Regions from separate parts of the Streptomyces sp. NPDC057486 genome, predicted to be linked through region 1. Evidence: riboswitches for the same ligand, from Rfam matches in the RefSeq annotation. Region 1 holds a riboswitch; each other region holds the start of a gene.
What was found. A riboswitch is a leader RNA that binds a small molecule or an ion and turns the genes downstream of it on or off. The one in region 1 is predicted to bind cobalamin.
Positions count from the first base shown of each region.

Region 2: linked by a shared signal. The riboswitch ahead of ACFU6I_RS48065 (CbtB-domain containing protein) and the one ahead of ACFU6I_RS02115 (prenyltransferase/squalene oxidase repeat-containing protein) in region 1 are both predicted to bind cobalamin.
Region 3: linked by a shared signal. The riboswitch ahead of ACFU6I_RS35860 (ribonucleoside-diphosphate reductase subunit alpha) and the one ahead of ACFU6I_RS02115 (prenyltransferase/squalene oxidase repeat-containing protein) in region 1 are both predicted to bind cobalamin.
Region 4: linked by a shared signal. The riboswitch ahead of ACFU6I_RS34935 (ABC transporter substrate-binding protein) and the one ahead of ACFU6I_RS02115 (prenyltransferase/squalene oxidase repeat-containing protein) in region 1 are both predicted to bind cobalamin.

Region 1 is NZ_JBHVEE010000002.1:111,417-119,688, forward strand. Features, by position in the region: gene ACFU6I_RS02095 (ECF transporter S component) at 1-233, opposite strand, end outside; gene ACFU6I_RS02100 (ATP-binding cassette domain-containing protein) at 230-1,939, opposite strand; gene ACFU6I_RS02105 (energy-coupling factor transporter transmembrane protein EcfT) at 1,939-3,108, opposite strand; gene ACFU6I_RS02110 (SCO2322 family protein) at 3,105-3,746, opposite strand; gene ACFU6I_RS02115 (prenyltransferase/squalene oxidase repeat-containing protein) at 3,788-5,056, opposite strand; cobalamin riboswitch at 5,163-5,297, opposite strand; gene ACFU6I_RS02120 (MBL fold metallo-hydrolase) at 5,329-6,366, opposite strand; gene ACFU6I_RS02125 (aldehyde dehydrogenase) at 6,593-8,074, shown strand; gene ACFU6I_RS02130 (ferredoxin) at 8,074-8,272, shown strand, end outside.
Region 2 is NZ_JBHVEE010000277.1:85-3,859, forward strand. Features, by position in the region: gene ACFU6I_RS48055 (GNAT family N-acetyltransferase) at 198-761, shown strand; gene ACFU6I_RS48060 (CbtA family protein) at 829-1,602, opposite strand; gene ACFU6I_RS48065 (CbtB-domain containing protein) at 1,630-1,848, opposite strand; adenosylcobalamin (AdoCbl) riboswitch at 1,852-2,000, opposite strand; gene ACFU6I_RS48070 (histidine phosphatase family protein) at 2,127-2,705, shown strand; gene ACFU6I_RS48075 (Asp23/Gls24 family envelope stress response protein) at 2,892-3,383, shown strand; gene ACFU6I_RS48080 (DUF6131 family protein) at 3,593-3,748, shown strand.
Region 3 is NZ_JBHVEE010000111.1:14,937-23,208, forward strand. Features, by position in the region: gene ACFU6I_RS35840 (family 20 glycosylhydrolase) at 1-1,582, opposite strand, end outside; gene ACFU6I_RS35845 (GlxA family transcriptional regulator) at 1,681-2,655, opposite strand; gene ACFU6I_RS35850 (hypothetical protein) at 2,737-2,943, shown strand; gene ACFU6I_RS35855 (ribonucleotide-diphosphate reductase subunit beta) at 3,003-4,016, opposite strand; gene ACFU6I_RS35860 (ribonucleoside-diphosphate reductase subunit alpha) at 4,016-6,412, opposite strand; cobalamin riboswitch at 6,556-6,694, opposite strand; gene ACFU6I_RS35865 (GNAT family N-acetyltransferase) at 6,734-7,234, opposite strand; gene mctP (monocarboxylate uptake permease MctP) at 7,375-8,272, opposite strand, start outside.
Region 4 is NZ_JBHVEE010000105.1:27,188-35,459, forward strand. Features, by position in the region: gene ACFU6I_RS34920 (acyl-CoA dehydrogenase) at 1-1,431, shown strand, start outside; gene ACFU6I_RS34925 (acyl carrier protein) at 1,717-1,977, shown strand; gene ACFU6I_RS34930 (beta-ketoacyl-[acyl-carrier-protein] synthase family protein) at 1,974-3,197, shown strand; cobalamin riboswitch at 3,278-3,466, shown strand; gene ACFU6I_RS34935 (ABC transporter substrate-binding protein) at 3,502-4,569, shown strand; gene ACFU6I_RS34940 (FecCD family ABC transporter permease) at 4,566-5,660, shown strand; gene ACFU6I_RS34945 (ABC transporter ATP-binding protein) at 5,657-6,451, shown strand; partial or broken gene ACFU6I_RS34950 (PRC-barrel domain-containing protein) at 6,563-6,883, opposite strand; gene ACFU6I_RS34955 (DUF4097 family beta strand repeat-containing protein) at 7,451-8,119, shown strand; partial or broken gene ACFU6I_RS34960 (ATP-binding cassette domain-containing protein) at 8,133-8,272, shown strand, end outside.

The sequences.
Region 1 (8,272 bases):
ACCAGCAGCGGAAGCAGTGCGGCGAACAGCCAGGGCGCGTCCTGGGAGTGCGCGAGGCCCGAGTCCGCGCCGGCCAGCAGCGGCCAGCCGATGGCGACGACACCGATCGCGCTGATCAGGAGGAGCGCGGCGATCGCACGCGGCCCGAGCCGCACCGCCCGCGCCTGCCGGTCGACCGTGCGCCGGGCCCCCGGTGTTTCGGCCGCTCGTACGGTCCGTTCCCGGTGCTTCATGCCTCCGCCCCCAGTGCCGCGCGCACCTGCGGCACGGTCAGCCACTCCTGCGGGGCGAGAATCTTCGCGGTCTGCGGTGCGAACGCCGGGGACGAGACCACGACCTGCCGGGTCGGCCCGTCAGCGACAATCTCCCCGTCGGCGAGGATCACCACCCGGTGGGCCAGCTCGGCGGCGAGCTCCACATCGTGGGTCGCCAGGACGATCGCATGACCCTCGGCGGCCAGACCGCGCAGCACGCGTATCAGGCGGGCCTTCGCCGCGTAGTCCAGACCACGCGTCGGCTCGTCGAGCAGCAGCAGCGGGGGGCGCGCGGTCAGCACGATCGCCAGAGCCAGGGCGAGGCGCTGCCCCTCGGAGAGGTCGCGCGGGTGGGTGTCGTCCGGCACGTCCGGCAGCAGCTCGGAGACCAGGGCCCGGCAGCTGCCCGCCGCGGCGCCCGCGTCCGTGTCAGCCGTCGCGCACTCGGCGGCGACCGTGTCCGCGTAGAGCAGATCGCGCGGTTCCTGCGGTACGAGTCCGACCCGGCGCACCATGTCGCGCGGCGGCGTACGGTGCGGAGCCAGGCCGCCCACGTGAACGGTGCCGGCCGTGGGCTCGACCGTGCCGACGAGGGTGGCGAGCAGTGTGGACTTGCCCGCGCCGTTGCGGCCCATCAGGGCGACGGTCTCGCCGGGCGTGACGGAGAACGTCACCCGGCGTAGCGCCTCGACGCGACCGCGCCGCACCCCCAGACCCTCGGCCCGGACGGCTGCTTCCCCCGCGGGACCCGGAGCGGGCTCTGCACCGGGTGCGCGACGGCGTCCGAACAGCCCACGCCGTACCGGGGCGTCGGGCAGCGGTGCCGGGGCGGCGGGCGCCGCCGACGGGACGGCCGACGGCGGCTCGGCCGACGCCAGCCGTTCCCGCAGCCCGGTCGCCCGGCGTCGCGCATCACGCACGGAGAGCGGCAGCGGTTCCCAGTCCGCCAGCCGTCCCAGCGCGACCACCGGCGGGTGGACCGGGGACACGGCCATGACGTCGGCGGGCGCACCCGTCACGGGTGCGGCGCCCGGCGACGGCAGGAGGACGACCTGGTCCGCGTACTGGACGACGCGTTCCAGCCGGTGCTCCGCCATCAGGACCGTCGTGCCCAGGTCGTGCACCAGTCGCTGGAGCACCGCGAGGACCTCCTCGGCCGCCGCCGGGTCCAGAGCGGACGTCGGTTCGTCCAGGACCAGCACCTTGGGGTGCGGGGTCAGCACCGAGCCGATCGCGACCCGTTGCTGCTGGCCGCCGGAGAGCGTGGCGATCGGCCGGTCGCGCAGTCCCGCGAGGCCCAGCAGGTCGAGAGTCTCCTCGACCCGCCGCCGCATGACGTCAGGGGCGAGCCCCAGCGACTCCATGCCGTACGCCAGCTCGTCCTCGACGGTGTCGGTGACGAAATGGGAGAGCGGGTCCTGGCCCACCGTGCCGACCAGATCGGCGAGTTCGCGTGGTTTGTGGGTACGGGTGTCGCGGCCGTCGACCGTGACCCGGCCGCGCAGCGTGCCGCCCGTGAAGTGCGGCACGAGACCGGAGACGGCCCCCAGCAGCGTCGACTTGCCGACCCCCGACGGACCGACGAGCAGCACCAACTCGCCCTCTGGGACCGTCAGATCGACGCCGGACAGGGTGGGGTGCGCCATGCCCTCGAACTGCACCGAGACCTGCTCGAACCGGATCATCACTGTCCCTTCTCGGAGTGCGCGACGGGAGCGCCGGCCGGACCACCCGCCGGTGGTGGCGCGGGCGCCACCACCGCGGGCAGCAACCCGATCAGCACCGCCGCAGCGGGCCACAGCGGGAACACCGGCGCGACCAGGGGGACGACCCCGGGGTGCAGCGCCTCCGGGTCGACGCTGCCCGCCAGGATCATCGCCGCCGCGACCACCGCACCCGACCCCGCCACCAGCCAGGCCCGCACACCCCACCGGTCGGGCCGGTAGCGGGTACGGACCGAGCGGGCGCCGCCGAGCCGCAGCCCGGCCGCAGCGGCGACGAGCCCGGCGAGCAGCAGCGGCAGCCCGAAGACCGCACCCTGCGAGGCCAGCAGGCCGTAGGTACCCGCGCAGACCCCCAGCAGACCGCCGAGGGTGAGGACGTTCGTGGTGTGCCGGACGGCGGGCGGGACCTGCGCCGTACGCCCGTACCCGCGCGCGTCCATCGACGCCGCCACCGCCACCGACCGCTCCAGCGCACCCTCCAGCACCGGCAGTCCGATCTGCAGAACGGCCCGGATGCCCCCGGTCGGGCGGCCCCGCAGCCGGCGTGCGGTGCGCAGGCGCGCCACATCGGCGACCATGTTCGGCGCGAACGTCATCGCGACCACGACGGCGACTCCCGCCTCGTACAGCGCACCCGGCAGCGACTTCAGCAGCCGGGCCGGGTTGGCGAGCGCGTTCGCCGCGCCGACGCAGATCAGCAACGTGGCCAGCTTCGCCCCGTCGTACAGCGCGAAGAGCAGCTGCTCGGCGGTGACCCGGCCGCCGATCCTGACGCCCTGCGCCCAGTCCGGCAGCGGGACTTCGGGGAGAGTGAACACCAGGTGCGTACCGGGGATCGGCGAGCCGAGGAAGACGGAGAACAGCAGCCGAACGGCGACGACGAACAGCCCGATCTTGATGAACGCCCCGTACGAACGCGCCCACGGCGCGTCCGTCCGGCGCGCCGCCACGACATACCCGGCCACGCCCACCAGCAGTCCGAGCAGCAGCGGATTGCTGGTCCGGGACGCGGCGGTGGCCAGCCCGAGCGCCCACAGCCACCAGGCCCCGGCGGGCAGGGCATTGCTGCGGGTCGCTGCGGGCGCCCGCAGTGCATGGCTGAGCCGGGCGGCGCCCGGGGAGGCGGTCATCCGCGTCGGCGGCGGGCCTGCAGGACGGCGGCGATGCCGAGCAGCAGGACGGCACCGAGCCCGACGAGCACCCCGGTGGACGGACCGCTGCGCCCGTTCCCGGGGTGGGTGGACGAGGGAGAGGCGGACGCCGTGTGCCCGCCGCCGGAGACCTGCTCGCCGCACCCCGAGGCGGGGTAGCCGGAGATCGCGCAGAGCAGGGCATCGCTGTTGTAGCGCAGCGGCTTGGCCACCGAGGCGAGCGCCTCGGCGGTGCTCGCCCCGGGGGCCACCTGCGCGCAGGCGGTGCGCAGCGCGGGCGGTGTCTCCCCGGCCGGGGCGTCCGCCGGCGCGCCGGGGTCGATGACGAGCGCGACGCGCTTGGTGCCGCCCTTGGCGGGGGTGTCCGCGCAGACGGTCGCGAAGTCGGGGGTGCGGCGCGGCTTCGCCGAGTCCTGGGAGTCCTCGCTCACGGAGAACCGGAAGCCCTGCACTGACCCGTCGGCGGGCCGGACGAGCGAGGGGCCCTGGGTGGCATAGGCCCAGCCGGACCCCTTGCCCTCCCAGAACGACCAGTAGCGGTAGCCGGCCGCATGGGCGGTGCCCGCGCCGAGCACGGTCAGAGCGGCGCCGAGCACCAGCAGCAGCGCGACGGCCACCCGTCCGCCGAACGCATTCCCCGCACGATTTCCCGCTCGGTTCACGGCTGCTGGGGCTTCCGGCGGCTGCTGATCAGGAAGCCGATGCCCGCACCGGCGGCGAGGCCGATACCGACCAGCCACCACACCCCGAGACCGGCGTCGTCGCTGGTGCCGGCCTCGGCCGAGAAGTCGTCCGGGGTCTCACTGGGCGTGATGACGGCGGCGGGCGCGGGTCCGCTCGCGTTCAGCTCCCGGATCAGGTCGACGCCGCCGAAGTCGTGGGCGTCGGCGCCGGTCGCGTGCGCGGCCAGGACCAGCTGGGCGTAGGCGGCGGGGCCGCCCTCCTCGGCCCAGCTCCTGGAGTTCTTCTGCAGCCAGCCGACCGCGCCGGCCGCCTTGTTCTTGTGGCCGGCCGAGGCCAGGGCGACGACCGCGTCCGCGGTGTTGCCGACGTCGGGCTGCGGGGTGGTGTCGTCGGCGCCCGGCATCGGCGGCAGGTTCAGGTGGTTGCCGTTCTTCGCGAGGGCGTCCGCGAGGTAGAAGGCGCCGTTCCGGGCGGCCTGCTCCGGCTTGACGACGTCGCTCGTCCCGCAGGCCGGCGGCTTGCCCTCGACCGCGGCGTTGTCCCCGGCGGCCAGTCCCTTGCCCATCGAGCCGAGTACGGCGGCCGCGGTGGCATCCGCGTTCGCGGCGAGCTTCCCGGCCTTGTCGGGCTGGTACGCGAACGCGCCGCCGTCCTTGTCGCCGCACGGGATCGCGAGCGCGAGCAGCGCGTCGTACGGGGTTTTGCCGCCCGGATTCGTCATGTCGCCGATCCGCTGGCCCTGCCGGGCCAGCGCGCCGATCACGACGGAGGTGGAGTTGGCGTCGCTGGGGGAGCCCGGGTTGTAGCCCCAGCCGCCGTCCTCGTTCTGGATGGACTTCAGCCAGCGGACGCCGTTGTTGACGATGTCGCCGTGCCCGCCGATTTCCGCCAGCGCCTGCACCGCGGCGGCGGTCGCATTGGTGTCCAGCATGGTCTTGGCGTCGCACGGCTTGGAGACATCGGCGCGGTACGAGGCGTAGGCGCCGTTCGCGCACTGCTGGGCGATCAGCCAGTCCACCGACTTCGTCGCGGGCACGACCCCCTCGATGCGCTGGGCGAGGAACGCCAGCGACTGCCGCCAGACCCCGTCGTACGTCGGGTCCTTGGTGCCGTACAGCCCGGAGGGCAGCGCGACGGACGGGGTGGGGGAGGGAGACGGCGCCGCGACCGCGGCCGGGGCAGCGGCCGCACAGAGCACGGTGGCGGTGGCGGCGAGCGCTGCTGCGCTGCGGCGTACGGTCATGGCGGGCTGGGCCTCTCCTGTGGGGAACCGGGCACAGGCACACACAGGCACCAGGCTCCGGCCCCGTATTCCTCGACGGTGCCGGTCACCGGGGTTCCGGTGACGCGAGCCGGTCACGACCGCGGACAGGGCAGCCCGACTCACCGCTGTGTCGGCGGCTCACGGTTGCGTGGTCAGTGCCGGATTTGCACCGGCTTCCCCCTGAACGGGCATGATGACGACTCGCACATTCTACCGGGGCATAGCCCGCCCCTTCCGGGCGGAGGGCCGCCTCACACCGCGACGTACGTCACCGGCCCGCTGCCCGGCACCGCCTCCGCGCGCCCCAGCTTCACCAGCCGGCGCACATGGGCCTCCGCCTCGGAGACGGCGATGTTCCGCGAGCCGTACGGGATCTGTTCCCAGGGCCGGTTCCACTCCATCCGCTCGGCCAGTTGCCACGGCGTCAACGGGGTGGCGAGCAGAGCGAGCAGTCCGGTCAGCCGCTCCTCGTGATGGTCGAGGAGTTCCCGTACGCGCCCCGCCGCGTCCGTGAACGCGTGCTGGTGGGCGGGCAGCACCTCGGCGACCCCGAGCCGGCCGATGCGCTCCAGTGAGTCCAGGTAGTCGCCCAGGGGGTCGGTGACCGCCGCGTCGTCCGGGTCTTCGTACAGCCCGATGTGGGGGCTGATCCCGGGCAGCAGATGGTCGCCGGAGAAGAGGCGGCCGCGGCCGGGCAGATCGGCCGGATGGTCCTCCTCCAGGTGCAGGCAGACATGGCCGGGGGTGTGGCCCGGCGTCCAGATCGCCCGGAGCCGCCGGCCCGCGAGGTCGAGCAGCTCGCCGGGGACGATCTCGCGGTCCGGAAGGGCGGCGCGCAGTCCGGGGAGCGTGCGCATCCGGCCGCCCGTGCGGGCGGCGCGCAGCGGGGCGAGGTGCTCCTCGGGTGCGCCGGCCGCGGCGAGCTTCGCCGCCAGGTAGGTCAGCCAGGTGCCCGGTTCGGACTCACGGGTACGGCGCACGATCGCCGTGTCCGCGGCATGCATCGCGATCCACGCCCCCGACGCCTCGCGGACCTGTCCGGAGAGTCCGTGGTGGTCGGGATGGTGGTGGGTGATGACCACGCCGTGGATGCCGGCGATGTCCACACCCACGGCGGCGACTCCGGCGGCCAGGGTGTCCCAGGCGTCGGGGTCGTCCCAGCCGGTGTCGACGAGGACCGGCCCGCGATCGGTGTCGAGGACATGCACCAGGGTGTGGCCGAGCGGGTTGTCCGGGATCGGGACCTTGATGGACCACACGCCGCCGCCGTGCTCGGTCACCTGTGTCATGGGCTCCCCATCTCTCGCGTCGGCCCCTGGCCGCGCTGTGCCACCCCCACTGTAACGAGAACTTGTTTCATTAGTAGCCCAAGTCGACCATCCCTGCAGGGGTGTTGCAGTGGCCCTGTCCGGGGCGTGGACTCCTGGAACTGGAACTGGTATCAGTTCTGACACAGAGTCAGATATGACATCGGGTGTGGAGTCGGTACGTGCCGGGTCGCGGGAGGCAGCAGCCATGACCGAGCTTGTGGAACACGGAAAACTGTTCATCGGCGGGGAGTTGGTCGATCCGCTCGGCCAGGACGTCATCCAGGTGATATCGCCCCACACCGAGCAGGTCATCGGCCGGGTGCCGCACGCCTGTGAAGCGGATGTGGACCGGGCTGTCGCCGCCGCCCGCCGGGCCTTCGACGAAGGACCCTGGCCGCGCGCGTCCCTGAACGAGCGGATCGAGGTGATCACGCGGATCAAGGACGCGTTCGCCGTTCGCTACGAGGAGATCGCCCGCGTCATCAGCTCCGAGAACGGAACTCCGTACAGCTCCAGCGTGATGGTGCAGGCGCTCGCCGCGATGATGGTGTGGGACGCGGCGATCACCGTCGCCGGCACCTTCCCGTACGAGGAGCGCCGCGACGGCGTCCTCGGGCCGCTGCTGGTGCGCCGGGAGCCGGTCGGGGTGGTCGCGGCCGTCGTGCCGTGGAATGTCCCGCAGTTCACCGCCGCCGCCAAGCTCGCGCCCGCGCTCCTGGCAGGCTGCTCCGCCGTGCTCAAGGTCTCGCCCGAATCACCCCTGGACGCCTACATCCTGGCCGAGATCGCCGCCGAGGCCGGGCTCCCCGAAGGGGTGCTGTCGATCCTTCCGGCGGACCGCGAGGTGAGCGAGTACCTGGTCGGCCATCCGGGCGTCGACAAGGTGTCGTTCACCGGCTCGGTCGCGGCGGGCCGTCGGGTCATGGAGGTCGCCTCACGGAACCTCACCGGTGTCACCCTGGAGCTCGGTGGCAAGTCCGCCGCTGTCATCCTTCCCGACGCCGATCTGGACACGGCCGTCGCGGGCATCGTCCCGTTCGCCTGGATGATCAACGGCCAGGCGTGCGTCGCCCAGACCCGCATCCTCGTCCCGCATTCCCGCTACGACGAGATCGCCGAGGCGTTCGCCGCCGCGGCGGGTGCGCTGAAGGTCGGCGACCCGCTCGACCCCGCCACCGAACTCGGCCCCCTGGTCGCGCGGCGCCAGCAGCAGCGCTCCCTCGACTACATCCGGATCGGCCAGGAGGAAGGCGCCAAGATCCTTACGGGCGGCGGCCGTCCGGCCTCCCAGGAGCGCGGCTGGTACGTCGAGCCGACTCTCTTCGGATCCGTCGACAACTCCATGCGCATCGCCCGCGAGGAGATCTTCGGGCCGGTCGTCTGCCTGCTGCCGTACGGCGACGAGGCGGAGGCGGTGAAGATCGCCAACGACTCCGAGTACGGGCTCAGCGGCAGTGTCTGGACCGCCGACACCGAGCGAGGCATCGACGTCGCCCGCCGGGTGAGGACGGGCACGTACAGCGTGAACACCTTCAGTCTCGACATGCTCGGGCCGTTCGGCGGCTACAAGAACTCCGGCCTGGGGCGGGAGTTCGGACCCGAGGGGTACGGCGAGTACTTCGAGCACAAGATGATCCATCTGCCCGCCGGGTACCGGCCCGCGCAGCCCGGCCCGCAGGAGGGGTGATGGGGGACCGCTGGCATGTGGAGGTCGACCGGAGCGTCTGCATCGGCTCCGGGATGTGCGTGAACCACGCTCCGGACGGCTTCCGGCTGGACTCCGCCCGGCAGTCCCACCCGGGCGATCCGGAGACCGATGCCAACGAGCGGGTGCTCGCGGCGGCGGAAGGATGTCCCGTCGAAGCGATCACGCTGACGCTGGCCG
Region 2 (3,775 bases), on a different contig from region 1:
GCGGACGGACCGTGTCCACGTGCGTCGGCCCGGGAGGTGGCGGCTGCGTCGACCGGGGCCCATGTCAGCGGAAGGCCGCCACGTGATGCTCCGCCCACTGCGCGAGGGTCAAGGCACTGCTGCCCACCCCTGCAGGCAGCAAAAATTCCGATAATTCCGGTGCGCCGAAGCTCGCCGTCGTGATAGTCCGACGGGTCATGGGAGATCTTGTGACACCTCGACTCGTACTCCACCCGTTGAGTCCCGCCGAGGCGGAAAACGTAGTGGCCCACCGTCCGGGGCCGGGTGCCCTGTGGGCACCGGAGTACCCCACCGACGGCGACAAGGCCGGGGCCAGGCATTTCTTGGAGCATTGCGCCGACTCCGGCAACCCCCAGCCGTTCGGCGCCTACGAGATCCGCCTCCGCCAGGACGGACACGCCATAGGCGGAGTGGGTTTTCACGGCGCTCCGAACGCGGAGGGGCAGGTGACGATCGGCTACGGTCTGACCCCTGCGGCGCGCGGCAAGGGGTACGCCTCCGAGGCGCTGCGGGCGCTGCTGGAGTTCGCCCGCGACGAGGGCATCGCCGCCGTGAACGGCGATGCCGACCTCGACAACATCGCGTCCCATCGCGTCATGGTGGCGGCAGGCATGCGTTTCGTCCGGGCGGACGACCGGGTGAAGTACTTCCTCATCGAATGGTCGGACACGCCGGAGGCGCCGGACACGACAGAGGTGACGTACGTGGCTGAAGCCACCGCCGCGACGGACGCCGTATAAGGGACAGAACCCGCCGGGACGCTCCGGCGGGTTCTGCCGTCATACGGCCGACGAGTCGGCCGGCGCCTCAGCCCGCAGCGGCGGCCGCATGGGACGAGGTACCGCCCCCGGACGTCACCGCACCGGTCTTCGGCACCAGCAGTCGCTCGGTCAGATAGCCGAAGACCAGACCGAAAGTGGTCCACAGCGTGGCCTGAACGGCGAGAGTGGCGAGGCGGAACTCCCACAGCAGACTCGCCGGGAAGTCCTTTCCGACCTCGTTGAACGAGGGCAGGAAGGCGTAGGCCAGCCCGATGACGAGCACATAGGCGGCGGACGCCGCGATGGACGCGTTCCAGTTGCCGAGGCGGGGAGCCAGCCGCTTGCCGAAGATGACGGCAGCGACGGCCAGCAGCACGCTGAGGGCGACCATCAGGAAGAACAGGGTGGTGCGTTGGCCGATCGTGTCGGGGTTTCCGACAGCCGGCGGATTGGCCGGGTACTTGAGGAACGGCACGACATACACGGTCAGCAGGGCGCCGAACGCGATCAATGCGGCCGTGGCCCTCGGGCCGAACCTGCCGATGCGGCCGAGGGCGTAGCAGAAGACCAGCGCGGCGATGCCGCCGACAGCCACGCCGAAGACCAGGACACCGGTGGCGAGACCCGCGGTGGACTGCATGGTGCGGCTGACGAGCTCCTCGCCGCCGCCGTGGTCGTGGCTGTGAGCCTCTTCGAGGGCGATCGCCGCGTCCACCCGGGACTCACCGAGGAAGTAGGCGACGGCAAGAGCGAGCGCGCCCGCGACAAGTCCGGCCAGCATGCCGCGGACGAGCAGGGCTCTGACGGATATGGAGTTCATGAGGGTTCCCCTGAGGTGCGCAGCGTGTCAGTGGCAGGGGAAACCGAGCAGGTGGCGACCGTCGTGAACCCACTCGTGGACACCTTCGCCGGAAATGAGGGCGGTGGCACCCTGCTCGGCGCCGACGAAGTACAGGAGGACGAGCATGAGGATGCCGAAGAAGACCGCCCACGGGGCAATGGCCTTCAGCGAGATGGGGGTGATAGCGGGTGTTGCGACGCTTGCGGGGGCAGCAGTCTGTGCCATGGCAGAACCTCCTGAGGGAACACGCGTCCCGATCGTGGTGCCTGAGACGACAGTGCCGGGTCTGACTTCCCGTACAGGTACGGGTTCACAGTGGCGCGACCGTGCCGGATTCTCACCGGACTTCCATCACACCGTCGTCATGCTCGTCGCGACCATACCGCCTGCGGGCACCCGCCGCCATGGCGCCATCCGCGGGGCCGGAAGGCCCGGAGGCCATGGTGTGCTTACCCGAGAGTCCACAGTTCAGGGAGTTGACACCGGTGTTGACGATACAGGTGATGTTGATCTCACCGGCGCTCAATGCGGCGCTGCGCGAAGCCCGTTTCGACGGTGACGCCCCGCTCGACGCGTCCGGTGTCCGGCGGGCGCGTGCGGCCGCGGACGCGGTGCCTGCCGCCGGCCGCCGGGTGCACGGCGCGGACGAACGGTGCGCCGGGACCGCCGAGGCGCTGGGGCTGCGGTCCGACCCCGAACCACCCCTCCGTGGCTGGGACTTGGGGCGCTGGACCGGGCAGCGGCTGGCCGAGGTGAGCGAGGCCGAGCCGGAGGCGGTCTCGGACTGGCTGTCCGGCCCTTCGGCGGCACCGCACGGCGGTGAGTCGCTGCTGGACCTGTGTACGCGGGTAGGCGGCTGGCTGGACTCGTTGCATCGGGACGGCACCGGTGACGGCCGCGTGATCGCCGTGGTCGAACCCGCAGTGGTGCGCGCTGCGATCGTGCATGCGCTGGGTCTTCCGCCGCAGGCGTTCTGGCGGCTGGATGTCGCCCCGTTGACGCTGACCGAGCTCACCGGCCGGTCCGGCCGCTGGAACCTGCGCTGCGGGCGGTCCCTGAGCACCGGAACCGTCGCCCCGTGACCCGGCGTCGTCCTTCGCACCGCCGGACCGTCCACCCCGTCCGTTGCGTCAGGTCACAGCACATCTCCGCGCGGGCCCGCCGGTGGGTCCGCCCACACACCCGTACCGCTCGAGCAATGTGGACAAATGGTACGTAAAATGGCCAAGGCGTTCGAACCCACCGTCTCTTCGGAAGGGCGACCGACCATGACCGATCAAACACAGGTGAAGCGGCCCGAAACCACCCGCTCGCAATCAGAGGCCACGCACGAAGCGGGACCGCACGGCGGAAACCGCCGAACGGAACCCGGGTCGCGGGGCCGAACCACGATCGCCGACGGCGTGGTGGCGAAGATCGCCGGGCTGGCGGCCCGGGATGTGCCCGGAGTCCAGGGCATGGGAGGGGGATTCGCCCGCGGCATGGGGGCCGTGCGGGAGCGGGTTCCCGGAGCGGGAGGTCAGTCCGTCACCAGCGGTGTCAAGGTCGAGGTCGGCGAGGTCCAGGCGGCGGTCGACCTGTCGATCATCGTCGAATACGGGTACTCGATCGTCGAGCTCACGGGCGACGTCCGGACCGAAGTGATCGCCGCCATCGAGCGGATGACCGGTCTGGAGGTCGTGGAGGTCAACATCCTGGTGAGCGACGTGAAGCTGCCCGACGAGGAAGAGGAACAGCAGCCGGAGAGGCGGGTCGCGTAGCGGTTCGCCGGACCGGATCGCGCGTGGTCGAGAGGGCCCGTCGGACCGCCTCGTCGGCCCCGAACCCCGGCTGTCCCGTGTGATCCGCTGCGGTCCCGGCCAGGGATTCCCGGCCTTGGACGGCACTACGGGCCAGCGCGGTCGTCCACCACGCGGGACATGCCCTCCGGCGCATACTCGAAGGTGGCCCTGAAAGATTGGGGGACGCAATGATCGTCCTCGGAGTCATTTTGCTCGTGCTCGGCATGGTGGCCGGAATTTCCTTCTTGTGGACCATCGGCGTCGCACTCGTGCTGATCGGTGCGGTCCTCTGGATTCTCGGTGCTGTCGGCCACGGGATCGGTGGACGCCGCCACTACTGGTGAGAGGCGGAAAAACGCTTCGCCCCGCGA
Region 3 (8,272 bases), on a different contig from region 1:
CGTCCGCCCCGGGGGCGAGTGCCTTCGCGCCCGTGGTCAGCCGGTACGTACCGTCGGCGAGCGGCGTTCGGTCGGTGTTCTCCCAGCCCGGTGCGTGACCGATCCTCCGGGCGAGCGCCTCGAAACCGGCGTACGTCGGGCTCGGCTTCGGGCCGCCCCAGGTCGCCTGCGCCACGAATCGCAGCGGCATGAAGGTCTTCGCCTCGACCTCGTTCTCCGTCTCGGCCGCCGCGCTGTCCGGCCACAGGCTGATCTTCGCGCCGGTGAGGTTGACCGCCCCCTGGGACAGCGTCTGACCCTCGAAACGCAACGGCGTCCAGTCGCTCTCGTACAGCTTCTGCGTCTGCATCGTGAAGCCGCCGCGTACCAGGTAGAGCGAGTAGGCGGAGTTCATGACCGGCCGACCCTCGGCCAGCAGCGAGGACGGCTGCTGGATGGAACCGCCGCCCAGCCAGTGCTCGACGGTGATGTCACGGTCCAGCGGGACGACGGTGTTCCTGCCGACGAGCCCGTCGTTCCAGATCCGGAGCGACCTGCCGTCCGCCTTCACATGCGCGTTGACCTGGTTGATGAAATCGGTGAAGAGATCGTCGGGAGTGGCCGACGCACCGAACTTCGCGGTCGCCGCGGCCTGCAGTTGCGGGTAGTTCGGATAGGAGGAGCCGATCATGTACTCGTCGGCGCCCATGTGCCAGTAGCGGCTGCCCCAGACCTTCAGCGCCTCGTCGACCATCGAGGTGTAGTACGCCAGTGCCTCGGGCCGGGAGATGTCGAGCCGGGGCGGGGAGGCGACGCCGTTGCGGTCCTTGAGCTGGAGCTCCGGGTGCTTCTCCAGATAGGTGTCCATGTGGCCGGGGGAGTTGATCTCCGGCACGAGCTCGATGTGATACTTCCTGGCCATGGTGACCAGCTTGCGGACCTGCGCCTTGGTGTAGTAGCCCCAGAACGCGGACGCCGGGTCGGTGTCGCTCTTGACCTTGGCCTCGATCCACAGCTGGTTGAGCTTCTGCGATGCCATGTCCTTCATCAGCCGCTCGAACCACTGCGTCGAGACGTTGATGTAGCAGGCGCAGACTCCGACTCCGCGCTCGCGGTACGCGGGCACATCGGTCGCCGAACCGCGCGCGGCGCGGCCGTCGTCGTTCAGCAGCTGGAGGACGGTCCGGCTCCCGTAGAACACACCGGTGGAGGTCGCCGCGGTGACGGTGAGCCGCTCGCCGACATCGAGACGGTAGCCCTCCGCGCCCAACTCACCCTTCAGTGAGGGGTCCTGACGCAGCACGATGTCACCGGGGCGGGTGGCACGGCTCCGCGACACCGGGGCCCCGCCGTTCAGTTCGCCCGCGAAACGTCCCGCGTCCGCGGTCGTACGGCCGTCCAGTACCCCGTCCAGCACGATCCTGGTCCGGTCGGTGAGCTTGAACTCGCCCTGGTCGCCCTGCCAGTGACGGAGGGTGGGCAGCACCTCGGGCGGGGCCGCAGCGGCGGAGCCGTCCTCGGCCGAGGCGCTCTGCCACGGCAGCAGCGCGGCGGCCAGCGCCGCCACCACGGCTCCGATGGTCCTTCGTCTTGCCATCCGCATGTCCATGCGCCCGACCCTCGTGGGGGGAGAGGCCTGCGGTCCATGGACTGATGCGTGAAACAGTTGGACGAATGATCGGAGGTCAGGTCCGAAGGGGATCAGGCAATTTCGGAGACGGCAGCCGGGCCGCGGAAGGTGTGGCGGTAAGCATTCGGAGTGGTTCCCAGGGACTTGACGAACTGATGGCGCAGCGCCGCCGCATTTCCGAAACCGGTACGTCCGGCGATCGTGTCCATCGTTTCATCGGATGTCTCCAGCAGGTGCTGTGCCAGCAGGACCCGTTGGCGCAGCAACCAGCGGTACGGGGTGGTGCCCGTCTCCTGCTGGAAGCGGCGCGCGAACGTGCGCGGCGACATGTGCGCCTGGGCGGCGAGCTGTTCGACGGTCATCTCCCGGTCGAGGTGGCGCTCCATCCAGGCGAGCGTTCCGCCGACCGTGTCGCACGCGGTGCGGGGCAGAGGGCGCTCGATGTACTGCGCCTGACCGCCGTCGCGGTGCGGCGGTACCACCATGCGGCGGGCGATGGCATTGGCGACATGGGGTCCGTGCGCCTGCCGGACCAGGTGCAGACAGGCGTCGATCCCGGCGGCGGTGCCCGCCGACGTGATGATCTGTCCCTCGTCCACATACAGCACGTCCGGCTCGACGACGGCCCGCGGGAAGCGGCGCGCCAGTTCGGCCGTGTTGTGCCAGTGGGTGGTGCAGCGCCGCCCGTCCAGCAGCCCGGCCTCACCGAGCACGAAGGCGCCGGTGCACACGCTGAGCACCCGGGCCCCGCGGTCCACGGCCCTGCGCAAGGACTCCAGCACCTCGTCCGGGAAGTCCCGGCTCTTGAAGGACGCACCGGCGGGGACGGCGATCAGGTCCGCCTCGTCCAGCCGGTCGAGACCGTGCGGGGTGGACACGGTGAACCCGGCATGGGTCCGCAGCACCGGACCCTCGCCGGAAACCACCGCGAAGTCGTGCACCGGCAGGCCTTCGTCACTGCGATCGAGTCCGAACACCTCGGCCAGTACCCCGAGTTCGAAGGGATGCACCTCGCCGAGCAGCAGGACCGCGACATTGTTCAGCATGCAGTCAGTGTGGCAGTAATTCGATGCTGTGTGACAGTCCTGCCACTGCCGGACTCGTCCCGCGCGGGCGAGAGTGGAGGCATGAACACATTCCTGAACCACCTGGGCATTGCGGTCGTTTTCGTACTCGTCCTGGCGCCGGTGCTGGTCGGCATCGCGCACGACCGCCGCATCGACCGCCAGCTGCGCGAGGCGGAACGGGATCGGCGGCCCGAACCACCGGGAACAGCGGACGCCGCACAACCGGTGAAGGCTGTGCGGCGTCCGGACCTCCGGATCGGGGCGTGAGCCCAGTGCCCTCCCGGCAATGTTTGCCCCGTCGCGGCAAACATTGCCGGTCACACGCCCTAGAAGTCGTCGTCGAAGGCGACCGAGCCCTCCACCGCCACCTGGTAGGCGGACGGCCGGCGCTCGAAGAAGTTCGTCAGCTCCTGGACGCCCTGCAGCTCCATGAACGAGAACGGGTTCTCGGAGCCGTACACGGCCGGGAAGCCGAGCCGGGTGAGCCGCTGGTCGGCGACGCACTGCAGGTACTCGCGCATCGACTCGGTGTTCATGCCCGGCAGTCCGTCACCGCACAGGTCGCGGCCGAACTGCAGCTCCGCGTCGACCGCCTCCTTCAGCATGTCGGTGACCTGCTGCTGGAGCTCGTCGTCGAAGAGGTCGGGTTCCTCCTTGCGGACGGTGTCGACGACCTCGAACGCGAAGTTCATGTGCATCGTCTCGTCACGGAAGACCCAGTTGGTCCCCGTGGCGAGACCGTGCAGCAGACCGCGGGAGCGGAACCAGTAGACGTACGCGAAGGCGCCGTAGAAGAACAGTCCCTCGATGCACGCCGCGAAGCAGATCAGGTTCAGCAGGAAGCGTCGGCGGTCGGCCTTCGTCTCCAGCCGTTCGATCTTTTCGACCGAATCCATCCACTTGAAGCAGAACTGCGCCTTCTCGCGGATGGAGGGGATCTCCTCCACCGCGTCGAACGCGGCCGCGCGGTCGTCCGGGTCGGGCAGGTACGTGTCGAGCAGCGTCAGATAGAACTGGACGTGCACGGCCTCCTCGAAGAGCTGTCGCGACAGATACAGCCGCGCTTCCGGGGAGTTGATGTGCTTGTACAGGGTCAGTACGAGGTTGTTCGACACGATCGAGTCGCCGGTCGCGAAGAACGCGACGAGCCGGCCGATCATGTGCTGCTCGGCGGGTGTCAGCTTGGCGAGATCGGCGACGTCGGAGTGGAGGTCGACCTCCTCGACCGTCCAGGTGTTCTTGATCGCGTCGCGGTAGCGCTCGTAGAAGTCCGGGTAGCGCATGGGCCGCAGGGTCAGTTCGAAGCCCGGGTCGAGCAGATTCTTGTCGGTTGAGCTCATTACTGGCAGGCCTCGCAGGACTCGGGGTTTTCGAGGGAACAGGCGATCGCGTCCGCGTCGGGAGCCGAAGCCTGCTGGACGGGAAGGGCAGCGGCGACCGTGGCCTGGCCCGATGCCGCCCGCGCGATCCGGGTGGCCGGACGTGAGCGCAGGTAGTACGTCGTCTTCAGCCCCTGCTTCCAGGCGTAGGCGTACATCGAGGAGAGCTTGCCGATCGTCGGCGTCTCCAGGAACAGGTTCAGCGACTGGCTCTGGTCCAGGAACGGCGTACGCGCCGCCGCCATGTCGATCAGACCGCGCTGAGGGATCTCCCACGCCGTGCGGTACAGCGCCCGTACGTCCTCCGGGATCCAGGCGAAGCCCTGCACCGAGCCGCTCGCCTCGCGCAGCGCCTCGCGGGTCCGCGCGTCCCACACGCCCAACTGCTTCAGCTCGTTCACCAGATAGGCGTTGACCTGGAGGAACTCACCGCTGAGGGTTTCGCGCTTGAAGAGGTTGGAGACCTGCGGCTCGATGCACTCGTACACCCCGGCGATCGAGGCGATCGTGGCGGTCGGAGCGATGGCGAGCAGCAGCGAGTTGCGCATGCCGGTCCGTGCGATCCGGGCGCGCAGCGCTTCCCAGCGCTCGGGCCAGCTCAGCTCGGTGTCGTAGTGGTCGGGGTGCAGCACGCCGCGGGCGGCGCGCGTCTCGGACCAGGCGGGCAGCGGACCGGAACGCTCGGCGAGGTCGCAGGACGCCTCGTACGCGGCGAGCATGATCCGCTCGGAGATCTTCGTGGAGAGCGCGCGGGCCTCGGGGGAGTCGAACGGCAGCCGCAGCCGGAAGAAGACGTCCTGGAGCCCCATCGCGCCCAGCCCCACCGGACGCCAGCGGGCGTTGGAGCGGCCGGCCTGCTCGCTCGGGTAGAAGTTGATGTCGACGACCCGGTCGAGGAACGTCACGGCGGTACGGACGGTGGCGTCCAGCCGCTCCCAGTCGATGTCGCCGTCGGCCACGAACGAACCGAGGTTGACCGAACCGAGGTTGCAGACGGCGGTCTCGCCGTCGTCGGTGACTTCGAGGATCTCGGTGCACAGGTTCGACGAGTGGACGACGCGACCCGGCTCCGCCGTCTGATTGGCCGTCCGGTTGGAGGCGTCCTTGAACGTCATCCAGCCCTGACCTGTCTGCGCGAGCGTCCGCATCATCCGGCCGTACAGCTCACGCGCGGGCATCGACTTGCGGGCCAGGCCCTTGGCCTCGGCGGCCCGGTACGCGGCGTCGAACTCGTCGCCCCACAGGTCGACCAGTTCCGGCACGTCGGCGGGGGAGAACAGCGACCAGTCGCCGTCCGCGTCGACCCGGCGCATGAACTCGTCAGGGATCCAGTGCGCCAGGTTGAGGTTGTGCGTACGCCGCTGGTCCTCGCCCGTGTTGTCGCGCAGCTCCAGGAATTCCTCGATGTCCGCGTGCCACGTCTCCAGGTAGACGGCGGCGGCGCCCTTGCGGCGGCCGCCCTGGTTCACTGCGGCGACCGAGGCGTCGAGCGTCTTCAGGAACGGCACGATGCCGTTGGAGTGCCCATTGGTACCGCGGATCAGCGAGCCGCGGGCGCGGATGCGGGAGTACGACAGGCCGATGCCGCCCGCGTGCTTGGAGAGCCGTGCCACCTGGTGGTAGCGGTCGTAGATCGAGTCGAGTTCGTCCAGCGGCGAGTCCAGCAGATAGCAGGAGGACATCTGCGGGTGCCGGGTGCCGGAGTTGAAGAGCGTGGGGGAGGAGGGGAGGTAGTCGAGGCGGCTCATCAGGCCGTACAGCGAGGCGACCTCGTCCAGTGCGCGTACCGACTCGTCCTCGGCGAGACCGGCGGCGACGCGCAGCATGAAGTGCTGCGGCGTCTCGATGACCTGGCGGGTGAGCGGGTGGCGCAGGAGATAACGGCTGTGCAGCGTCCGCAGCCCGAAGTAGCCGAACCGGTCGTCGGCGCCGTCGGCGAGGGACTGCTCGACCAGCGCGTCGAGCCGCGCCGCGTGGAGTGCCACGAAAGCGGCCGTGCGGTCCGCGATCAGACCCTCGCGGTGGCCGACGGCGACCGAGGCGGAGAACGACAGCGCGCCCTGACCGGCCGCCTCGTCCGCGATGGTGCGGGTCAGGAGGCGGGCGGCGAGCCGGGAGTACGCGGGGTCCTCGGCGATCAGACCCGCGGCGGCCTCGGTGGCCAGCGCGCGCAACTCCGCCTCGTCCGACGCGGCGTTGCGGCCGCGCAGCGCGGCGGCGGCGACGCGGCCGGGGTCGGTGTCGGGCAGATCGGCAGTGAGGTCGGTCAGGGTCCGCAGCAGTGCGGTCCCGGGTCCGTCGTTCGTGGTTCCCGCGGACTCGGCGACTGAAGCCGGATCGGCTGGCGCGATGGTCACGTGGTGCTCTCCCTCGCTCGGCTCTGGGCCGGCGGGGGAGCGGGGCAGCCGCGCGGAGGCATGCCCGAAGAAGGAGGGCAGCCCTGCGTGCGGCGTCCACCGGCCCATCCGCGAGGCCCGGACGTCTGGGCGTCCGGATCGGTCGAGCCGGACGCGCTGTCGGCAGGTCCTCGGACTTTCAGGGTGCGCAAAAGGGCACCGAATACACCGTTGCGGGACAGTTCCGGATTCACACCGGATTTCCCTGCGGCGACAGCGAGCACGAGCATACATGTGGGGGCCGCCCGATGAGGCGGCCCCCACATGTTGTGTCGCATCGGTTCAGAGGCTCAGGCTGTAGGTGAGGAGCGAGAGGCCTTCGACGGGATCCCAGTCCCGTTCCGGCGTGCGTACGAAGCCGAGTCGATGGTAGATCCGGTGGGCGCCGAGCATGGTCGGCTGGGTGGACAGGACGAGCCGCGCGACGCCCTCCGTGGCCCGTGCCCGGTCGATACAGGCCCGCACGAGCGCCTCGCCCGCCCCGTGGCCGCGTGCCTTCCGTGCGACCGCGAGCATCCGGAACTCGGCCTCGTCGGGGCGGGCGATGTCGGCCCACGGATTGCCGGGCGGCGCGTAGGTGACTCCGCCGAGGAGCGTGCCGTCGGCACCGACGGCGACGAGCACGTCGGCCTCGGCGACGCGACGGGGGACGTCCCGGAGCGTTTCGAGATACGGGTCGTCGGCGCCGAGGTCGAGCAGGCCGTCGTCGAGGTAGGCGTGGGCGGTGATCTCCCCGAGGGCGGTGTGTTCCGTCGGGGAGATCGGGCGGATCGAAAGGTCCATGCCGGGAGTGTGCCGTACGGGTGGGACGGCACCGGACGGGCTGGGGTGCAGCCCGTCCGGCGCCCTGCGATCGCACGCACCGGACGACGCTCCTCATGGGGCGGACGCCGCCGGTCGCGGCACCAGTGCTGAGACCGGAACTAGCCGGCGGACGGGCTCGCGTCGGGTGACGGGCTCGACTCGGGCCGGGCCGACGGGAGTTCCACCCGGACGCCCGGGTCGCCCGCGTCCGCCGTGTAGTCCGCGGGGGAGGTCTCGTCGACCCCCGCCGGGGCCTTCACCGCGTTCAGGACGATCGTCAGCACCACGGTCACCACGGCGTTCAGCACGAACGCCGTCAGACCGATGTAGCCGATCTCGCCGATCCCCGGGATCTCCTTCGAGGATCCGCCGAAGTGCGCCTGGGTCGGGCTCGCCACTCCGTACGCGGCGAGCGTGCCGTACACCATGCCGACCGCCCAGCCCGCGAGCAGCGCCCAGCGGTGGAACCACCGGGTGAACAGGCCGCCGACCAGCGCCGGGAACGTCTGCAGGATCCAGATCCCGCCGAGCAGCTGGAAGTTGATCGCGACCGTCTTGTCCATGGTGAGGACGAAGGCGAGCGCGCCGACCTTCACCAGCAGCGACACCAGCTTGGAGACCTTGGTCTCCTGGGCCGCGGTCGCGTCGGGCTTCAGGAAGTCCTTGTAGATGTTCCGGGTGAAGAGGTTCGCCGCGGCGATCGACATGATCGCGGCGGGCACCAGCGCGCCGATGCCGATCGCGGCGAACGCCACACCGGCGAACCAGTCGGGGAACATGTTCTCGAACAGCTGCGGGATCGCCAACTGTCCGTTCTCCACCTTGACTCCGGCGGCGATCGCCATGAAGCCGAGCAACGCCAGCAGGCCCAGCATCAGCGAGTACAGCGGCAGGATCGTGGTGTTCCGCCGGATCACCTCACGGCTGCGGCTGGAGAGCGTCGCCGTGATCGAGTGCGGGTACATGAAGAGGGCGAGCGCCGACCCCAGTGCCAGGGTCGCGTAGCCCCATTGGCCG
Region 4 (8,272 bases), on a different contig from region 1:
GCGGCCGTCGAGACCACGGCGACGTACGACCGCGTACGCGACGGGTTCGTGCTGCACACCCCGCACTCCGGGGCACAGAAGTTCATGCCCAACACCAGCCCGGCCGGCGGCCCCAAGTCAGGACTGGTCGCGGCGCGCCTGCTCGCCGACGGCGCCGACCACGGGGTCTTTCTCTTCCTGGTGCCGCTCACCGACGACACGGACACTCTCCCGGGGGTACGCGTCCGCAGGCTTCCGGCGCGCCTGGGCAGCCCCGTCGACCACTGTCTGACCTCCTTCGACCGGGTCTTCGTGGGGCGTGACGCACTGCTCGGCGGTGAGCACGGACGGATCGGCGACGACGGGGAGTTCAGCAGCGTCCTGCCCAACCGCAGGCGTCGCTTCCTCACGTCGATCGCACGCGTCACGGTCGGCAAGATTTCCATGAGCGCCTGTGCGGTCGGCTCCGCGCGCGCGACGCTCGCCGTCGCCGTGCGCTACGGAGGCCATCGGTACATCTCCGGGCCACGCGCGACGGAACGGGTGCGGGTGATCGCCCACCGCAGCCATCACGGCCCGCTCGCCGAGGCCATGGCCACGGTGTTCGCGATGAGCCTTCTGCACCGCAGGGCCCTCGACCGCTGGGAGGAACAGCTCGGGACCGGCACGGAGACGGGACGGGCCGAGGCGGAGCGGCTGGTCGCCGTCGCGAAGGGGTGGATCACCTGGCAGGCCCGTGTCGTTGTCGTCGAATGCCGCGAACGGTGCGGAGCGCAGGGGCTGTTGGAGAACAACGGCATGACCGAGCTGATCACCGGCGCGGAGGCGGTGATCACCGCCGAGGGCGACAACCTGGCCATCCACGCCAAGGCCGCCGCGGAAATGCTCTTCGCCGCCTCACCGGCCGAGGACGGTGGCACCTCGGGCCGAGCCACCGGAGAGCTCGCGGACCCCCGGTTCCTGGAGTGGCTGCATGCGCAGGTGGAGGTCATCTGGTTCGCCCGCGCCAGGGAGCGGATGAGCGGCGCACCGCACGGTGATCCGTTGGCGCGGTGGAACGCGGCGTCCGGGCCCGCCCTGCGGGGCGTCGAGGCGCACGCCCGCCGACAGGCGGCCGAGGCGTACGCGGAGGCGGTCGCGGAACTGCCCGAAGGCCCTGGCCGCGAGAGGCTGGCCGAGCTGGAGCGGCTGTTCGCCCTTCAGTGGGTGGCCCGCAACAGTGGCGACCTGCTCGCCGCAGGCCATCTGACGATTGATCAGGTCAATGCCCTGCCGGACGCCGTCGAGCAGCTCATCGCCGCCGTCGCCGGGCATCTGCCCACCCTGATCGAGTCCTTCGCACTGCCGGACGAGCTGTTCGCGGACTGGCCCATCGCAGGCGCCGACTACGTCGATGCGTACGACGATCCGGAGGCGTCCTGGAACACCACGGGGGCGCAGGGGGAGCGGTGAAGGCTTCGGGCGTGCGAACCGCCGGGCAGCTGTGCCGGGTACGGGACGCGGTCGGGGCCCTCGGAGTCCGGGCCGTTCCGCCGGTGTACCGGGGCACCGCATCCGTCCTTTCCCGGTGCTGCACGAAGCCGCGGATGATCGTTGGCGAATCGGTTCGCCGCAAGGCGTAACCGGCACATCGTGAGTCAGTTACATCGGCGTCGGGACCGTGCGTTCCGCCGTCCCGGGCATCGGCAGAACCTGCATGACGTGCGCGACCTGTACGACCTAGCGAAGAGGAAGATCATGAGCGCGATTCACCCCAAGATCACCGACGTTCTCACGAACACCTTCAAGGTGCCCGCCGCCGAGATCCTTCCGGGTTCCACGATGGACAGCCTGGAGATGGACTCCCTCGCCGTCGCCGAGTTCGCCGTCATCATCAAGGAGGCGCTGGGGGTCGAGGCCGACTCCGACAAGCTCTACAAGGACGCCACTCTCGCCGACATCACGACGTTCATCGATGCTGCGGTGAGCGGCGATCCCGCGATGAGCAACGCCCGATGAACAGGCCTGCCGTCGCCGTCACCGGTCTGGGGATGATCACCCCGGTCGGCAACGACACCGACACCACCTGGGACGGGGTGTGCGCCGGGGTCTCACCGGCCCGCACCGTCCCCGAGCTCGAAGGCTGTGCGATCGACTTCGCCTGCACGGTCTCCGGCATCGATCTGGACGAGGCGGTCGGCGGCCGTGCGGCCTTCCGGATGGGGAGGTACGTCAAGTTCGCCGTCCTCGCCGCGCGGGAAGCGGTCGCGGACGCCGGACTGGACCCGGCCGACTGGGACGGCAGCCGGGTCGCCGTGGTCGTCGGCACCAGCAGTGGAGGCTCCGCGGGCCTGACCGAACAGGCCGTCGCCCTCGACCGGCGCGGACCGGAGGCCACTTCACCGGCGGGGATCCTCCTCACCATTCCGAACATGCCCGCTGCGGAGATCGCCATCCGGATGGGGGCGACCGGTCCCAGCCTGGCGCCGTGCACCGCCTGTTCGTCCGGGGTCACCGCGCTCTCCGTCGCCCGGGACCTGCTGGTCACCGGGCAGTGCGACCTCGCGATCGCCGGAGCCACCGAGTCGATCGTCTTCCCGGTCGCCATGACCGGATTCGCCCGGTCCGGTGCCGCCGCGACGAGGGACGGTGACCTGGCCCGCCTCTGCCGGCCGTTCGCGGCCGACCGCGCCGGTCTCGTCATGGGCGAGGGTGCCGCCGTCATGGTGCTGGAACGGGCGGACGACGCACGGGCCCGGGCAGCGGTCCCGCGGGCGCTGCTCGTCGGGACGGGCGCCACCACCGACGCCCACCATCCCACCAGTCCGCATCCGTCCGGCGCCGTCGCCCGGGCCGCGGTCGAGGCCGCGCTGCGCGACGCGGACTGGGAGGCCGAGGACGTCGAACACGTCAACGCGCACGGCACGTCGACACCGCTGGGCGACGCCACCGAAGCCGCTCTCATCAGCGGGGCCTACCCGCACCGGCCACCCGTCACCGCCCCCAAGGGGGTACTGGGCCACTGCATGGGGGCTGCCGGAGCCATCGAGGCGGGGCTGACGATCCTCACGCTGCAACGCGGCGTCGTTCCGCCGATCGCCAACCTGGACGCCCCGGCGCCCGAGTTCGACATCGACTGCGTCACCGAACAGCCTCGCCGGCGGCCCGTCCGGCGCGCCGTGAGCCACTCCTTCGGGTTCGGCGGCCACAATGCTGTGGTCGCCCTCCAGCGCCCGTAGGCATGGGGGAGCGGGCCGGGCCGGGACGGCCGGGGCGCCTGCGGCCCCACCACACCGCCGACCAGCCGCGCGGGGCAGCGTGATAGCTTGCCGAAGCCAGTCAAACTCCACGTAGGGGTCAGGGAATCCGGTGCGAATCCGGAGCTGACGCGCAGCGGTGAGGGGGACGGGCGGGGCCACGGCCACTGGGACGTCCACGGATGTCCTGGGAAGGCGTCCCGTCCGAAGGAACCCGAGTCCGAAGACCTGCTGGCACCTGCCGCCCGGTACCGGGCGGCAGCACTCCGTACACCGGGCTCCGCGCATGAGCCCTGAGACGCAGAGGGACTCCGTGCCGTCCATAGCCAGCCCTGTCCGCGCCGCCGCCCTGATCGCGGCGGCACTTCTCCTGCTGACCGCGTGCGGCGGAGGGACCGACAACTCTGCAGCCAAGTCGGCCGGTGGCGAAGGCTATCCGGTGACGCTCAGGAACTGCGGTCGCACCGTCACCGTCGCAGCCGCACCGCACCACGCCGTCTCCGTCGACCAGGGATCGACGGAGATCCTGCTCTCCCTCGGCCTCGCCGATCGGCTGGCGGCCACAGCCACCTGGACCGACCCGGTGATGAAGGGGCTGGAGAAGGCCAACGCGAAGGTGCCACGCCTCTCGGAGAACCGGCCGTCGTCGGAGAAGGTCCTCGACCAGGAACCCGACTTCGTCAGCGCCTCGTTCGAATCGACCCTCGCCAAGGGCGGCGTCGCCCCCCGGGAACAGTTCGAGGAGCTCGGTGTCCCCACCTACGTGTCGCCCGCCGACTGCACCGGCAAGGACAACAGCGGCGGCGGCGACGGAGCGCGTACCGAAGCACTGACCATGGACAGCGTCTACGGCGAAGTGCGCGACCTGGCTGCGGTGTTCGGCGTCCAGCAGCGCGGAGACGAGCTCGTCGCCCGGCTGCGGGAGCGGGTGAAGACGGCCACCGACGGCATCGACGCGTCCGACGCCACCCTCCTCTACTGGTTCTCCGACTCCAAGGCCCCGTACCTGGCGGGCTGCTGCGGCGCACCCGGCGTCATCACCAGGGAGCTCGGAGCGAAGAACGTCTTCGACGACACCCATGAGGAATGGCCGCAGATCAGCTGGGAGACCGTCGCCGACCGCAACCCCGACGTCCTGGTCATCGGCGATCTGACGCGCAAGGCACAGACCGCCGAGAGCGCCGCGAAGAAGATCGAGTTCCTGGAGTCCAATCCCGCGACGAAGAAGATGGACGCCGTCAAGCACAAGAGGTACGTGCTCCTCAGCGGCCAGGCCATGAACCCGTCCATCCGGACGGTCGAGGGTCTGGAACAGGTCGCCGCCGGGCTGCGGACGTTCGGGCTCGCCGGGTGACGGACACCGAACGGGGCGCAGCGGTACGTACGGAGCAGGCACCCGGAACCGATACGCACCGCAGGGCCGCCGGCGCGCGGGGGCTGCGCGACGGTGTGCTGTGGGCCGCGGGCGTCGCCCTGCTCGCGCTGTCCGTCGCCGTCGCCGTCACCATCGGCCCGGCCCGGATCTCCGTCGCCGACGTCTGGTCCGCGGTGGCCGCCCATCTCGGGGTGGGCGGCTCGCGGCTCACCCCGATCCGGGACGGCATCATCTGGAACCTGCGCATGCCCCGTACTCTGCTCGCCGCCGTGTGCGGCGCCGGGCTCGCGGTGTGCGGCACGGTCATGCAGTCCCTGCTCCGCAACCCGCTCGCCGACCCGTTCGTCCTCGGCGTCTCCTCCGGGGCGTCGACGGGCGCGGTCGTGGTCGTCGTGCTCGGGGTGGGCGGGGGAGCGGTGTCGGTCTCGACCGGGGCATTCGTCGGGGCGCTCTGCTCGTTCGCCCTGGTGCTGCTGCTCAGCCACACCCTCGGCGGTACGACGGACCGGGTCGTCCTCTCCGGCGTCGCGGCCATGCAGTTGTTCTCCGCACTGACCTCCTTCGTGGTGATGACCTCGGCCGACGCCGAGCAGACCCGAGGTGTGCTGTTCTGGTTGCTCGGCTCGCTCAGCGGGGTCGGCTGGACCGATGTGTGGGTCTGCTTCACCGTGCTCGTCGTGACCCTGCTGATCTGTCTGGGCCACGCCCGTACGCTCGACGCCTTCGCCTTCGGTCAGGACGCGGCCGCCGCACTGGGGGTCGACGTCGGCCGCGCCCGGATCCTGCTGCTCTGCACGACCGCGCTGCTGACCGCCGCGCTCGTCAGCTCGGCGGGCGCCATCGGCTTCGTCGGACTGGTGCTGCCCCATGCCGCCCGGGCGCTCAGCGGCTCCGGGCACCGGCGGCTGCTACCGGTCACCGCGCTGGCCGGGGCGGTGTTCCTGGTCTGGGTCGACACGCTCGCCCGGACCGTCCTCGACCCGCAGGAGGTGCCGGTGGGCGTCGTCACCGCCCTCATCGGCGTACCCGCGTTCGTTCTGGTCCTGTACCGCACCCGGAGGACCACATGACATCCAACGGCACCGCCGCAGGTCTGTGCGCCCAGCGGGTCTCCCGGGAGGCGGGGGGCCGTCTCGTCCTCGACGGGGTCTGCCTCGTCCCCCCGCCCGGCGCGACCGTCGGACTCCTCGGTCCCAACGGGTCGGGCAAGTCCACGCTGCTGCGGGTGCTCGCGGGGGTCCTCGTGCCGGCGGCGGGCGTGGTGACGCTCGACGGCGAACCGCTCGCAGCGCTCGGCCGGCGCACCGTCGCGCAGCGGGTCGCCGTGGTCGACCAGCACGCCGACACCCAGGTCGAGCTGCGCGTCAGGGACGTCGTCGGGCTCGGCCGCATTCCGCACCGCCGCGCCTGGTCGGCGCCCAGCCGCGCGGACGACGAAGCGGTACGCGAGGCGCTGGAACGCACCGGACTCGCCGAACGCAGCGACCAGTCCTGGCACACGCTCTCCGGGGGCGAGCGCCAGCGTGTCCAGATCGCCCGCGCACTGGCGCAGCAGCCGCGTGAACTGCTGCTGGACGAGCCGACGAACCATCTCGACATCCAGCACCAGTTGGAGCTCCTGTCCCTGGTCACCTCACTGCCCGTCACCGGCGTCATCGCCCTGCACGACCTGAATCTGGCCGCGATGTTCTGCGACCTGATCGTCGTCATGAAGGAGGGTCGGGTGGTGGCCGCCGGTACCCCGGCGGAGGTGATCACCGAGCAACTCATCGCGGACGTGTACCGGGTACGGGCGGTGGTCACCCAGGACGGCCCGGACGGGCGTCCCTCGGTGCGCTTTCTGCCCGGACGGGCGGAATAGCCGGACATGCGGAGCTGGAGGCGGACGCCGGCACAGTGCGGCCCCGCCCCTGGCCCGTCCGCTCCCGGGAGTCACGCCTGCCCTGGCCAGCGGGACCGGCCGCGGAACTCACCTGGTGAGGTCGTAGTGACGGTAGAGCTCCTCCTCCTCGGAGACGGAGAGATGCGCATCCGCGTCCACTCTCGGGGCGCCTTTCACGCGGTCCTTCGGATGAGGGATGTGCAGATCGGAGCCGACCCGGCGAGCGCCCTCCAGGGGCACGAAACTCTCCTTCATGCCGAACAGGCCGGTCTTCACCGTGATCCAGTCCGGTCTGCCGGTGGCGTCGTCGAGATACACCCGCCCCACGGTGCCGACCTTCTCGCCCCTGGGGTCGTACACCGTCAGGCCGTCGAGCTCCTTGGAATCCGTGAAACCGTCAGCGGCTCCCATGACCGGTTCCTCCTCGCCCGGGCGCGCGTTCCGTGGACGGCTCCACCGAGGTAGGGCACGTCCGGCTTCCATCGCGCCTCACCCGGATGGGCGATGCAACTTCCCGGCCCGGAACCGTGGCCCGGCGCATCCGGGGCGGCAGCGTGCGATGCCGGTGGTGGGGGAACAGCCCGGCGTTGGACCGTTCGGGTGAGGTCGTGCCGGGGGAGACGTACGTGGGACTGCGGACCGGCAGCCCGGGCGGCCCGGCCGAACGGCGCGCCGACGTGGCGCTCGCGGCGGCCGTCGGTCGGCCCCGGTGCGATCCGTCGGCGTTCCTGCCGGGTGAGCCCGGCTTCAGGCACCGCAACTCCCTTCATGCTTCCTTGACGCCTCCGGCGTAGCGTTCATTCTCAATCCATTGCAATGAATGACTGGTCGCCATTGCGTTAGATCTAAAACCATTGCAACGATTGTCGTGCTCTCACCTGCGTCAATGCTGGTAATGCGCAACGAACGTATTGATGGATTCGTGAATGCAACGTAGCGTTTCTGATGTCAGAAACAACGAGCCGACAGGAGAGCACCATGCAGAAGTTCGCCACCCCCGCGCCGATCTCCGCCGTCCTCGACATCCCCGCCGGGCGCATCCGGTTCATCGCCGCCGACCGGGCCGACACCGCGGCCGAGGTCCTGCCCGCGGACGCCTCGAAGGACCGCGACGTGAAGGCGGCGGAGCGGACCACGGTCGAATACGGCGACGGTGTCCTGCGGATCGAGGCCTCGGCGAAGAACCGGATCCTCGGCGGCTCCGGATCCATCGAGGTGACCGTCCAGCTGCCCGCCGGCTCCCGCGTCGAGGCGAAGACGGCCGGCGCCGAGTTCCGGGGCGTCGGACGACTCGGCGACGTCGCCTTCGAGGGCGCGCAGGGCTCGGTCGAGCTCGACGAGGCCGCGAGCGCCCGCCTCACCCTCCTCGCCGGCGACGTCTCGGTCGGCCGCCTGGGCGGCCCCGCGGAGATCAGCACCCAGAAGGGCGACATCCGGATCGCCGAGGCCGTGCGCGGCACGGTCGAACTGCGCACCGAGGCCGGTGAGATCTCGGTCGGCGCCGCCCGTGGAGTCTCCGCCTCCCTCGACGCCGGCACCACCTACGGCCGGATCCACAACGCGCTCAAGAACACCGACGGCGCCGCAGCCGACCTGAACATCCACGCGACCACCGCCTACGGCGACATCGCCGCGCGCAGCCTCTGAAGGAGCACCCATCATGACCGACCTGGCCATCGCGGCGAACGGGCTGCGCAAGTCCTACGGCGACACGGTCGTGCTCGACGGCGTCGACCTGGCCGCCCCCGAGGGAACGATCTTCTCCCTGCTCGGCCCGAACGGCGCCGGCAAGACCACCGC